Regions from separate parts of the Clostridium sp. SY8519 genome, predicted to be linked through region 1. Evidence: riboswitches for the same ligand, from Rfam matches in the RefSeq annotation. Region 1 holds a riboswitch; each other region holds the start of a gene.
The links. Region 1 has a riboswitch for thiamine pyrophosphate ahead of CXIVA_RS06185 (thiamine-binding protein). Riboswitches for the same ligand answer to the same signal wherever they lie in the genome.
Positions count from the first base shown of each region.

Region 1 (4,397 bases):
GAAACGCTGAAACAGCGGGCGCATGACGGCAAAGAGCAGATCCGAATCGGCATCTTTTCCGCATTGCCGCGGGATGAGATGGTTACGCCGCTGGTATCTTTCCTCATGGCGTCCTATCCCTGCTATCAGATCAGCCTGGAGATGCTGGAACTGGAGGAAGGGCGGAAAAAGCTGATGAGCGGCAGGCTGGACATTCTGCTGACGAATGTGCATGAGCAGGATAACCTGTTCGGATACGAGGGGCTTTCCTTTGGGGAGCATGACGTAGAGGTGATTGTGTCCCTGCTTCATCCCTGGGCGATCCGGGATTCCATCACCTTGGAAGATATGCGCCGGGAGACGTTTCTGAAACTGAAGGTGGACCGGGATCATTACAATGTGCCGCTGTCGGAGAATTTTTATGAAAATATCCCCTGCAGAGAAGTCAGGGAAGTCGGCAATTTTGAGACCCTGATGGTGCTGATGCGGCAGGCGGAGGGGTTTGCGGTGTTTCCCATGATGTTCTACGGAGTGGAAAACGGGCAGGTCCGCGGATTTCCCTATCCCGGCAGGGCACTGCGCTATCACACGGCGCTGCTGTATCACCGGGACAGCAGGCTGAAGGGCCTCAGCGGGATTGTGGATGACCTGCGGGAGGAATTTGACCTGGAACCGATTCCGCAGGGACAGAATGGGATGTAACTTCTGGTTACAGCACAGGAGACAGAAACTGATTCCTTCTGCCGCAGGAAACTGTTAGGATAGAGACAGAAACAAAGCAGTATGACAGGCAGGACAAGGAGGCAGGGGTTATGCAGACACCAAAAGAAGCATTGCTGGCCGCATTGAAGGGAGAACCGATCGATTTTATTCCGGAAGTTTATTCCGTCATGAAGGATGTGGTATTCCCGGGAGAACGGTATTTCGGAAAAGACAATCAGCCGGACCCGTACGGAACCGGGCCGGATGCCTGGGGTGTGCAGTGGACCAATCTGGGTCCCAATCCACTGGTCAACGGCAATATGGTGGCCAAAGGCTTTATGCTGTTTGACGACATTGAGGACTGGCAGGAAAAGGTGAAGTTTCCGCCGCTGGACTTTATGCCGCTGGAGCAGATTTTTCAGGGCATGAGCGCAGGCATGGGCGTCAATCGGGAGACAGACGTGGTCTCCTGCCTGCTTCTGTCCGGCCAGTTTGAACGGATGAATCAGATGATCGGGATGGAAAACGCCCTGTGCGCCTTCTATGAATCTCCGGAGGCGGTCCATGCCTTTTTTGACGCGATGTGCAGCTACAAATTAAAATGCATCGACCTGGCCTTTCAGTATCTGCAGCCCCAGGTGATCCACATGCATGATGACTGGGGCACCAATAACAATATGTTCTTTGACCCGGAGCTGTGGCGGGAGTTTATCCGGCCGAATGAGGAGAAATACGCCCGTCGGATTCATGAGCTGGGCGGCCTTTACATCCATCATTCCTGCGGCTATATCATGCAGATCGTGCCGGATCTGGCCGAGATCGGCGTGGACGCCATTGAGCCGATGATGGTATCCAATGATCTGGACGCACTGCTGGAACAGTATGGAGACCGGATTACCTTTATGGGTGGCATCGACAACCAGAAGCTGGATCTGGATGCCACATCGGAAGCGGAGGCCCGGGCGATGATCCGTGCGGCGATGGACCGTTATGCGGGAAAAGGCCGGTATCTGCCCTATTACATTCCCACGAATGAAGAGAAATGGTTCATCTACATGGACGAAGTGAACCGGTACGGCAGGGAAGTGCTGCGCCGGTAAGCGGACTTTTTTCATATACCTGCGCAAACTGCGTTGACAGTTTCCCGGCAAACAGCCTATAATCTTTTCGGAACAGAGCTAGGGGAGCAAGAGCTGAGAGCGCGGGAAGGCCCGCATACCCTCATTACCTGATCTGGATAATTCCAGCGTAGGGAAGCATAACAGATGCAAATAAAAAAGATCCCCCACAGTTTCTGAAGCGGATTCTGCTGCCGACCTATGGTCCGGCACAGGCGGCCGGTTCGTTCTGCGGGGGATCCTTTTGCGTGAAAGGAGAAGAAAAAATGGAAGCCAGTGTAGCAATCCAGACACTGCCGGAGGCATCGGACGACGAGGAACTGATCCGCATCGTAGATGAAGTAATCGCTTATATCGCCCGGTCCGGTTATAACTATTATGTAGGACCGTTTGAAACTACGATCGAGGGCCCTTATGACGCCCTGATGGATATCGTCAAGGAATGCCAGCATATCGCGGTGCGGGCCGGGGCCCCTTCCGTGGCAGCGTATATCAAAGTAAGTTATAAGCCGGAAGGCGAGGTACTTTCCATTGAGAAAAAAATCGGAAAATATCACGAATAAGCTGTATCCGCTGGCGGCGATTGCCGTGATTCTTATTGCCTGGGAGTGCATCTCGTACTTCGGCGTGGTGCCGAATTTCATGCTGCCCTCCCCGGTGCAGATGATCGCTGCCTTTGTAAAAGATTTTTCTGTGCTGATGCTGAACCTGGCCACTACACTGATCGAGGCAGTGCTGGGGCTGGTCATCGGTGTGGCGGTAGGATTCGCGGCGGCCTGTATTATGGATCGCTGGGAAGGCGCCTACAAAGCGCTGTATCCGCTGATCGTGATTACAGAGACCATTCCCACGGTGGCCATTGCGCCGCTTCTGGTGCTCTGGTTCGGTTATGAGATGACGCCGAAGATTGTGCTGGTTATTATTATCTCATTTTTCCCCATTGCCGTGGGGGTGCTGGACGGATTTCATTCCGCGGACAAAGACGCGGTGCATCTGCTCCAGGCCATGGGAGCCACAAAATGGCAGATTTTCCGGCACATCAAGATACCGGGGGCGCTGCCCCAGTTTTTCTCAGGGTTAAGGATTTCCGTGGCATATGCCATCGTAGGCGCTGTCCTGGCGGAATGGCTGGGAGGCTTCCGGGGACTTGGCGTATACATGACCCGGGTCAAAAAATCATTTGCCTATGACAAGATGTTTGCGGTGATTCTGCTGATTACCGTGATCAGTCTGCTGCTGATCCTGGCGGTAAATATTGCGCAGAAAAAGATGATGCCATGGAATGAAACAAGAAAGGATGAGACGAAATGAAAAAGAAAATTTTCAGCCTGCTTCTGACAGCAGGACTGGCCGTGGGGCTGCTGGCAGGATGCGGCAGTTCCAAGACTGGCGACACTTCCGCGTCCGGAAGCGCGGGCAAAACAGAAAACAGCGCGTCTGCGGAGGGCACTTCCTCGGGGGATCTGAAAGAAGTGACCTTTGTCCTGGATTGGACGCCGAATACCAACCATACCGGTGTCTACGTGGCGGATCAGCTGGGCTATTTCAAGGACGCGGGACTGAAAGTAAAAATCGTCCAGCCGCCGGATGACGGGGCGGAGACGCTGGTAGGAAGCGGAAAAGCCGATTTCGGCGTATCCTTCCAGGACACCATGTCCTCCCTGATGGCAGGCAAAAAGAAAAGCGTGCCGATTACCGCGGTGGCAGCCGTGATTCAGCATAACACATCCGGTATTATGTCCAAGAAGAGCACCGGGATCAAATCCCCGAAGGATATGGCGGGCCACAGCTACGCCACCTGGGACTGGGACATTGAGAAAGCCATTATCCGGAATGTGGTAAAGGCAGACGGCGGCGACTACAGCAAGATCAAGATGATTCCGGAAACCATCGACGATGAAGTATCCGCGCTGAAATCCGGCAGCATCGACTGCCTCTGGGTTTACTACGCATGGGCAGGGATTTCCGCCAAAGTGCAGAATTTTGATATTAACTACTTTGCGTTCCGGGATATTAATCCGGTCTTTGACTACTATTCACCGGTCATCATCGCCAACGACAGTTTCCTGAAAGACCATCCGGACGAGGCGAAAGCGTTCCTGTCCGCGGTTTCCAAGGGATACACCTATGCGATCAAACATCCGGACAAGGCAGCGGATATTCTCTGCAAGGCAGTGCCGGAGCTGAACGGGGACCAGGTAAAGGCCAGCCAGGAATATCTGGCGGATCAGTACCAGGCGGACGCGTCCCGCTGGGGAGAATTTGACGCAAAGCGCTGGAACCGGTTCTATCAGTGGGTCAACAAAAACAAATTTTATGACAGCAGTATTCCGGACAACACCGGATTCACCAATGAGTATCTGCCGGAAAAATAGTGCTCTGCCGGGAAAACAGGGCTCTGCCGGGAAAACAGGACTCTGTCGGCAAAACAGAATAACTGCCGCGGGGAGCGGGGAACACAGGGCTCTGCGCAGGTGAAAAAGACAGGCGCAAGGGCAGCAGGAGTAATTGTATGCATAAGCTTGAGACAAAGAATGTCTCCATGTCATTCGAAGAAGGAAAAATCATCGATCAGATCAGTATCCATGTGGAAAAAGG
Region 1 is NC_015737.1:1,303,580-1,307,976, forward strand. Features, by position in the region: gene CXIVA_RS06175 (LysR family transcriptional regulator) at 1-681, shown strand, start outside; gene CXIVA_RS06180 (uroporphyrinogen decarboxylase family protein) at 792-1,781, shown strand; TPP riboswitch at 1,852-1,953, shown strand; gene CXIVA_RS06185 (thiamine-binding protein) at 2,066-2,362, shown strand; gene CXIVA_RS06190 (ABC transporter permease) at 2,331-3,110, shown strand; gene CXIVA_RS06195 (ABC transporter substrate-binding protein) at 3,107-4,174, shown strand; gene CXIVA_RS06200 (ABC transporter ATP-binding protein) at 4,312-4,397, shown strand, end outside.

Region 2 (4,397 bases), 280 kb from region 1:
TTCTACTTCGGCATAATAAAATTCCGAAGGACTGCCGGCGTCCACACAGCTGACCTCCAGCATATGGCCGTCCGGCAGGCGGTAATCCCGGCGCTCTTTGGTAATCAGGGGCGCGCCGATGAAGGCGGCCAGCCGTTCAAACAAATCCGCATCGATTTCCGTCTCGATTTCTTCCCGGGCAAGCCTTCCCTTTCCCTTAAAGCACAGAATATCATGGGTTTCCCCGGCTTCTTCCGCCTCCCGGCGGATCCGCACGGTGGGACGCACCGAGATATAGCCCTGCCGCATCTGATAGGTATGTTCCGGTCTCCCCGTATCTTTTTCTTCCGGCCAGCCGGCTACCATCCATTTCCGTTCGATCTCCATCACGCTGCTCCTTCTTTCTTCCAATGCTGCTGCACGCATGCGCGGGGCCATCGTTTTCCCCCCCCGAACACCTCTTCAAATGTATCTTTGCCATGCTCCGCGCATGTCACAGGTTCATCTGGCTGCTTCCAGAACAGTATAACCGGATTTTTTACAAAATGTCGATATATTCTCCCGAAAGCGCCTTATTCATGCTTCTTACCGCGCAGAATTTGCCGCACATACTGCAGGCTTCCGCATGGTCATCTTCCGGCAGGCGGTCTTCCCGGATCTTCCGGGCCGTTTCCGGATCCAGCGCGCAGGCAAACTGCGCCTCCCAGTCCAGTTCCCGCCGGGCGTCCGCCATCCGGTCATCGATGTCCCTGGCGTGAGGAACCCCTTTGGCGATATCCGCCGCATGGGCCGCGATCTTCGAGGCGATGATCCCCTGTTTTACATCTTCTACATTCGGCAGCGCCAGATGCTCCGCCGGTGTCACATAACACAGAAACGCCGCTCCGCTGGCTGCCGCCAGAGCGCCGCCGATTGCCGCCGTGATATGGTCATATCCCGGCGCGATATCCGTCACCAGGGGGCCCAGTACATAAAACGGCGCGCCCATACAGATGGTCTGCTGTACCTTCATATTTGCGGCGATCTGATCCAGCGGCACATGTCCCGGTCCTTCCACCATGACCTGCACATTGTGGGCCCAGGCCCGTTTGGTCAATTCGCCCAGGCGCACCAGTTCCTCAATCTGGCATACATCCGTAGCGTCTGCCAGACATCCCGGCCGGCAGGCATCGCCCAGAGAAATGGTCACATCGTGCTGTTCACAGATCTCCAGGATCTCATCATAGTGTTCATAAAACGGATTTTCCTCTCCGGTCATGCACATCCAGGCAAAAACCAAACTGCCGCCGCGGCTGACCAGGTTCATCTTCCGCTTGTGGGTTCGGATCTGATCGATGGTTTTTCTGGTGATTCCGCAGTGAAGCGTGACAAAATCCACGCCGTCTTCCGCATGCAGACGAACCACATCCACAAAGTCTTCCGCCGTCAGCTCCGCCAGATCTCTCTGGTAATGAATCACGCTGTCATAGACCGGCACCGTACCGATCATCGCCGGACATTCTCCCGTAAGCTTTTGACGGAACGGCTGTGTATTTCCATGGCTGGACAGGTCCATAATGGCTTCCGCTCCCAGATCCACCGCATGCATCACTTTTTTCATCTCCACGTCATAATCCTTGCAGTCTCTGGAAATTCCCAGGTTGACATTGATTTTTGTACGCAGCATGCTGCCCACACCCTCCGGATCCAGTGATGTGTGGTGGATATTGGCGGGAATCGCCACTTTGCCTTCTGCCACCAGTTCCCTAAGCTTCTCCGGCTCCATATATTCCTTCCGTGCCACTGTCTCCATCTGCGGGGTGATAATGCCTTTCCGTGCCGCGTCCATCTGTGTGGTATATGTTTTCATGATAAACTCCCTCTCTTTCAGAAATTCTGTGCAGCTGTTTCGTGACAGCCTTCGGTCTCTTCCGCTCCCTGTCTGCCGGCTGCGGTCTGATCCGGATCCTCCGCGTAATAACCATGCACCGCAAAGCCATGGTTCAGCGGGCCGCTTCCATTTCCAAGATCCAGCATGGCCGCCAGTGCCTCTGATACATACTCTTTTGCCCGCTGCACGGATGCTGTCAGGGAAAATCCCTTGGCCAGATTCGCCGCAATCGCGCTGGACAATGTACAACCGGTTCCATGGGTGTTCGGATTCTCAATCCGCCTGCCTGCAAACCAGGTAAATTCCGGATCTGCGGGGTTCCGGACCAGCAGGTCACTGGCCCCCCGGCTGCTGTGTCCGCCCTTGCACAGTACCGCGCATCCATATCTGCGGACAAGACTGGCTGCTGCCGAACACATCTCTCCCTCTTTCGTGATCTTCTGTCCGGTCAAAGCCTCTGTTTCCGGAAGATTCGGCGTAAGAACTGTCGCCAGCGGAAAAAGCTCCCGGGTCAGCGCATCTGCCGCGTCTTCTTTCAGCAGCTCTGCTCCGCTGGTAGATACCATAACCGGATCCAGCACGATATAACGCGGCTGATACTCTTTTAACTTCTTCGCGATGGAGCGGATTAGTTCCGTATCCGCCACCATGCCGATCTTAACCGCGTCCGGAAAGATGTCCGTAAACACCTGATCCAGCTGTGCCTCCAGACACTCCGGATCCGTGCATCTGATCACAGATACGCCGGTGGTATTCTGCGCTGTCAGAGCTGTGACCGCGCTCATGGCATACACGCCATTGGCCATCATCGTCTTGATATCTGCCTGAATTCCGGCGCCTCCGCTGCAGTCGCTGCCAGCGATTGTTAATGCTGTCCTCATACATTTGCCTCCTGTCTGAGTCTTCATTATTTTGTATCGCGACAGAAGGTGGTGCCCCCAATCTGCCGCTTTCCTGATGGCGGATCCTGCCGCCGAATGTCCGGACCTGTCCATGGCAGAAAACTTTCCGCAAAGTTTTCTGCCATAGAAAAAAGCGGCACCCTCTCGGATGCCGCTCAATCGTTCTGAACTCTTTTCCGCATCCTGCCCCAGTTTTGGCAGAATGCAGATTATTTCCCTACGTTGGCATTATCCACATCAGGTATCGGTCGAGACAGTATCAGTCTCCTCTCAGCCTGCTTCTGCAAGCTCCCTGTTATGTGATTGCAGTGCCGCAAAATCCACCCCAGGCAGATAATTCCGCCGGTCTGTCAGATTTCCAACACGTTACATTTATTATAAGCGCACCGGCAGCATTTCGCAATGGGCAGCCCGCTGTTTTTTCGGTATTTCTCTGATTTTTCCCGAAATGTGTCTGAAATTGTCCGAAACAGTATACAAAATTGTTTTTTTCAGCCGGAAAGCGTATAGTTACTGTTTTGGAAGGTATCTCTGTACGGATGCAGAAAGGAGTAGATCCATGGATCTGATTCAGCGAAATAATGACACCATCCTGCACATGACCATGAGCTGTGTCGGCGGTTTTACCGGCGTCTATGCCATCATGCTGCGGGATCACAATTTCGGTCAGGCCGCCACCGGCAACCTGCTGGAGCTCTTCAGCCGAATCGTAATCGGCCATTCCTGGTATGAAGTACTCTGGCGCGCTACAGCTCTGGGACTGTTTGCCTTGTTTCTCGGACTGGCCCACATGCTGGAACGCCGGCTGCCCGGACGCAGCCGTCTGATTTGTATTCTGGCGGAATACGCGGGAATCCTGATTACGGGGCTGATTCCCCCATCTGCTCCGCCGATTCCCGCGTTGTTTCCGGTGTTTGCGCTGACTGCTTTTCAGTGGGGCAGCTTCGCCGGCGCCAGGGGCTTCAGCTGTTCCACCATCTTTTCTTCCAACAATCTGAAGCAGACGGTCTTCTCCTTCCAGGATTACCGCCAGACCGGGGATCCACGGATGAAAGAAAAATTTCTCTTCTTTCTTTCCACTCTGATCTGCTTCTATGCCTCTGCCACGGCAGGCGCGTACCTGGTCCTGCACCTCGGTGCCCGGAGCATCTGGCTGTGCTGGATCCCCCTTTCCCTCGCGTTGTATCTTACCCTGGCCGCTGTCCGTCAGCCAAAGGAAGAGATTTCACCTTGCAGTCCGTCCTCTGCAATTGTAAAATAATATTAAGATAACTACTGTATCATTTATTTCCTGCAGAAGGAGCATCCACATGAATCATAAAATGCAGCTTGAACTGACCCAGAAGCAGACCATATCCCAGCAGATGCTCCAGTATATGGACATCCTGCAGATGAGCGCAGCCGAACTTGAAGCCCATATCGAAGCGGTTTCCATGGAGAATCCGGTACTGGAACTGGCGGATCCGGATCAGCCGTCCCGCACAGATTCCGAAATCGACCGGCAGCGCAAGCTGGAGTGGCTGGAATCCACCGATTATCAGAACAAAGTATACTATCAGTCCGACAGTTCTGCCGAATATTCCCAGGAAAATCTTCACGACATTTCCGAAGATGGAAAAGCCCTGTCCGAATACCTGAATTCCCAG
Region 2 is NC_015737.1:1,587,412-1,591,808, reverse strand. Features, by position in the region: gene CXIVA_RS07510 (hypothetical protein) at 1-366, opposite strand, end outside; gene thiC (phosphomethylpyrimidine synthase ThiC) at 518-1,828, opposite strand; gene thiD (bifunctional hydroxymethylpyrimidine kinase/phosphomethylpyrimidine kinase) at 1,846-2,730, opposite strand; TPP riboswitch at 2,947-3,056, opposite strand; gene CXIVA_RS07495 (YoaK family protein) at 3,311-4,012, shown strand; gene rpoN (RNA polymerase factor sigma-54) at 4,062-4,397, shown strand, end outside.
Region 2: another riboswitch for thiamine pyrophosphate. It lies ahead of thiD (bifunctional hydroxymethylpyrimidine kinase/phosphomethylpyrimidine kinase); the one in region 1 lies ahead of CXIVA_RS06185 (thiamine-binding protein).

Region 3 (4,397 bases), 570 kb from region 1:
CTTCGGCAGACATCTGCACAAGGGCGGGCAGCGGGACATGCAACGCGGCAGCCTGCAGACTTCGGGCGGCCGCCGGATAACTGTGCAGAATACCCGTCACCTGCTCCCGGCGGCAGAGTTCCAGTACTTCTGCCGCCAGTCTTCGGTACTGTTCCGGGGACAGGTCTTTTTCCCGAAGGATCAGAGCATCCGGATGTCCGCGGACAATTTTCCGGATTCGTTCCAAAAACGGTTCTCTGCTCAGCTTCCGGCTGGTTACTCCTATGATTTTCAAAAGCCGCCTCCGTTTTTATACATACAGATAATCATTCAGCACCGGCTGCAGCCCCTCATCGGACATATCTTCGTACATCCCGGACAGGCTTCTGCCGTCGCAGATCTCAAACTGCTCGTCTCCTTCTTTTTCCTGTGCCTGTCTGCCGGTATACTTGCTCTCATGGTCTCCGATTCCGGTTGACACGCCGGCAGATATTTTTGTGGCCGCGATTTTTACGATACCATTGCGGAACTGGGCGCTTTCCCTGGAAGATACGGTGATGCCCACATAAGGCAGAAAAATCCGGTACGCGCACAGCACCTGGCACAGCTGCCGCTCCCCCACATCCAGGGGATTGATCTTCTCGTTATTGATAATCGGCCGCAGACGCGGGCAGGACAGGGACATCTCCGCCTGGGGATATTTTCTCTGCAGATAATACACATGCATCCCAGTGGCCAGGGCGTCTTTGCGGAAATCTGACAGACCCAGCAACGCGGAAAATCCTACGCCCCGCATGCCGCCCATAAGCGCGCGTTCCTGGGCATGAAACCGGTAGGGCCACACCCGCTTATGCCCCAGCAGATGGAGGGTCTCATATTTGTCCGTGTCATATGTTTCCTGGAACACCGTCACATAGTCCGCGCCGCATTCGTGCAGATACCGGTAATCCTCTGTATTAACCGGATAGACCTCCAGTCCCACCATGCGGAAATATTTCCGTGCCAGCCGGCAGGCTTCCCCGATGTACTTCACATCGCTCTTTGCCCTGCTTTCTCCGGTCAGAATCAGGATCTCTTCCATGCCGCTGTCCGCGATCACCTTCATCTCATGCTCCACCTGCTCCAGCGTCAGTTTCACACGGGTGATCTGATTGTAGCAGTTAAATCCGCAATATACGCAGTAGTTTTCGCAGTAATTTGCAATATACAGCGGGGTGAACAGATACACCGTATTGCCGAAATGCCTGCTTGTTTCCCTGCGTGCCCGCTGCGCCATCTCTTCCAGGAACGGTTCCGCCGCAGGAGACAGCAGTGCTTTGAAGTCTTCGATGCTGCAGATCTCATGATCCAGTGCCGCCCGGACATCACGGGCCGTATACTGACTGCAGTCATAACTGTTCATCTGCTCCATGACTTTTTCACAGACGTCCGAGTCAATCTGTTCCATCCCCGGCTGGTACTTCATATGATCCGTCCGGGAGGAGGGATCGGTTTCCAGCCGGTGCTTTTTTTCCAGGCTCTTTGCCGTCATCTGGTCCGAGTCAAAGATAAACTCATTTTCCATTGCTCTGTACACCTCCTCAGTCATGCAGGAATCCGGTCAGCGGGTCGGAAGACGCCGCTCCCCGCAGCAGCACGCGTCCCAGTCCGGATAAATATGCCTGTCTGCCGGCTTCGATGGCTTTGCGAAAAGCCGAAGCCATCAGCGGAAGATCCCCGGCTGTGGCCAGTGCCGTATTGGCCATAATCGCCGCCGCGCCCATTTCCATTGCCTCACAGGCCTGGGACGGTCTGCCGATTCCCGCGTCCACAATGATGGGCAGGTCGATTTCATCAATCAGAATCTGAATAAACTCTCTGGTGGCCAGTCCTTTGTTGGATCCGATGGGGGAAGCCAGAGGCATCACGGCTGCCGCGCCGGCCGAAACAAGATCCCTGGCCGCATTCAGATCCGGATACATATAAGGCAGTACCACGAACCCCTCCCGGGCCAGGATCTCTGTCGCCCGGATCGTCTCCTGATTGTCCGGCAGCAGGTATTTGGAATCCCGCATGATTTCGATCTTGACGAAATCACCGCATCCCAGCTCCCGGGCCAGACGGGCAATCCGCACGGCTTCCTCCGCGTTCCTGGCTCCTGAAGTATTGGGAAGCAGCGTCACTCCTTCCGGAATATAATCCAGGATATTTTCTTTTTCCGTTGTATTTGCCCGGCGTACCGCCAGTGTCACGATCTCCGCGCCGGCATCTTCCACTGCTGCCCGGATCAGTTTCAGGGAATATTTCCCCGATCCCAGAATAAACCGGGAGGAAAATTCCTTTCCGCCAATGACTAATTTGTCCTGTGTCTCCATTTTGCTCCTTCTTTCTGTTTCTGCCCAGACGGAACTCTGTCCGGAACTTCCGCCCTTCCTGTGTCTTACGGTCTGCAGACGGTCTGTCAGCCGCCGCCCATGAACTGTACGATCTCCACCACATCGCCATCCTGCAGAATCACAGCGGCATACCTGTCTTTGGGCAGAATTGCTTCATTGTATTCCACAGCAATGACGCGGGGATCATAGCCCGCTTCCCGCAGATAATCCGCCAGTGTCCTGCCGGCTGTGTCCAGTTGTACTCCGTTAATCTGTACCATTCGGGTCCCTGCTCCTTTCCTTTCATTCCTGTGCAAACAGCGAAAAACACGAAAAAAAGGAAGGCGCCTGACTGGCGTCTTCCCTGTATTCTCATCTTATTTCCAGACTTTCCTACGTTGGCATTATCCAAATCAGGTGTATGGGTCGAAGGTGTACCTTCCTCTCAGCCTGTCCGGATGCTGTCATCCTCAAGCTCCCCGCTGTTCACTTGTTAATTCTATTATAGCCCTGCTTTTTCGCCATTGCAAGCCGTAATTTCTGATTTCTTTTCCATTCATGAAGCGGTGCCGGCAAACTGGGAATTATACAGTGACGTATAAAAACCATTGGCTGCCATCAGTTCCTCATGGGTTCCCTGTTCAATGATTTTTCCCTCTTTCATGACAAGAATCCGGTCCGCGCTGCGAATGGTGGAAAGCCGGTGTGCCACAATGAAGCTGGTCCGTCCTTTCATCATCTTGCTGAATGCCTCCTGGATCCGGATTTCCGTCCGGGTATCAATACTGGAAGTCGCCTCGTCCAGAATCAACATGGGCGGAAGCGTCAGCATGATCCGGGTGATACACAGCAGCTGTTTTTGTCCCTGGCTCAGACTGTCATCGTCAATCACCGTGTCCAGCCCTTCCGGCATCCTGCGGATAAATTCCCAGCTATGGGCCTCTTTGGCTGCCTGAATGATTTCCTCTTCGGATGCCTCCGGCCGTCCGAAAGCGATATTCTCCCGCACGGTTCCCTGTTTCAGCCAGGTCTCCTGCAGAACCATACCGTATCCGCGCCGCAGGGACTGCCGGGTCACCTGGTAAATATCCTGTCCATCCACAGAAATCTTCCCTTCATCCACATCGTAAAAACGCATCAGCAGGTTGATCAGTGTGGTTTTCCCGCATCCGGTCGGACCCACAATCGCCACGGTCATACCAGGCTCTGCCCGGAAATTAAAGTCCTGAATCAGCGGTTTTGTTTTCTCATAAGAAAACGCCGCATGTTCAATGGCAACACTGCCCTGAGCCACCTGCAGTTCCCGATCCGGCTCTTTGCTCATGGGTTCCGCCTCGATCAGCGCGAATACCCGGGCCGCGCAGGCCAGCGCGTTCTGCAGCTCCGTAATCACTGAGCTGATATCATTAAAAGGCTTCATGTACTGGTTCGCGTAGGACAAAAGCACGGTCAGACCGCCTACGGTCAGATTGCCGCCCAGGATCCGAAAGGCGCCTACCAGTGCCACCAGCGCATAAATCACATTATTTACCGCCCGGGTGCCCGGATTGGTCAGGGAGCTGAAAAACACCGCCTTCTGGGAGTATTCCTGCAGTTCCAGGTTCACTTTACGGAACTGTTCCGAGGCTGTTTCTTCATGGCCGAAAGCCTTCACCACTTTTTCGCTGCCGACCATTTCGTTGATCAGCGCCGTCTGCCGGCCCCGGACTGCCGTCTGTTTCTGGAACATCCGGAACGAACGGGTGGAAATAAAACGGGCCACAAAAAAGCTCAGGGGGGTCATCACAATCACCAGCACGGTGATTCCGATATCTCTCTGGAACATAAAGACCAGTGTGGCAATGATCGTGACAATCCCGGAAAACAGCTGCGTAAATCCTAACAGCAGGCCATCCGACAGCTGATCGATGTCCGCGATGACACGCTGCACAATATCCCCGGAACTGTGAGAATCCAGATAAGACAGAGGAAGATCCTGAATCTGGCGGATCGCCCGGGCTCTGATATCCCTGACAGTCCGAAACGTCAGACGGTTGTTGATGATGTTCATGATCCAGGTCGCCA
Region 3 is NC_015737.1:1,870,248-1,874,644, reverse strand. Features, by position in the region: gene CXIVA_RS08760 (thiamine phosphate synthase) at 1-274, opposite strand, end outside; gene thiH (2-iminoacetate synthase ThiH) at 290-1,543, opposite strand; gene CXIVA_RS08750 (thiazole synthase) at 1,560-2,333, opposite strand; gene thiS (sulfur carrier protein ThiS) at 2,420-2,614, opposite strand; TPP riboswitch at 2,707-2,825, opposite strand; gene CXIVA_RS08740 (ABC transporter ATP-binding protein) at 2,890-4,397, opposite strand, start outside.
Region 3: another riboswitch for thiamine pyrophosphate. It lies ahead of thiS (sulfur carrier protein ThiS); the one in region 1 lies ahead of CXIVA_RS06185 (thiamine-binding protein).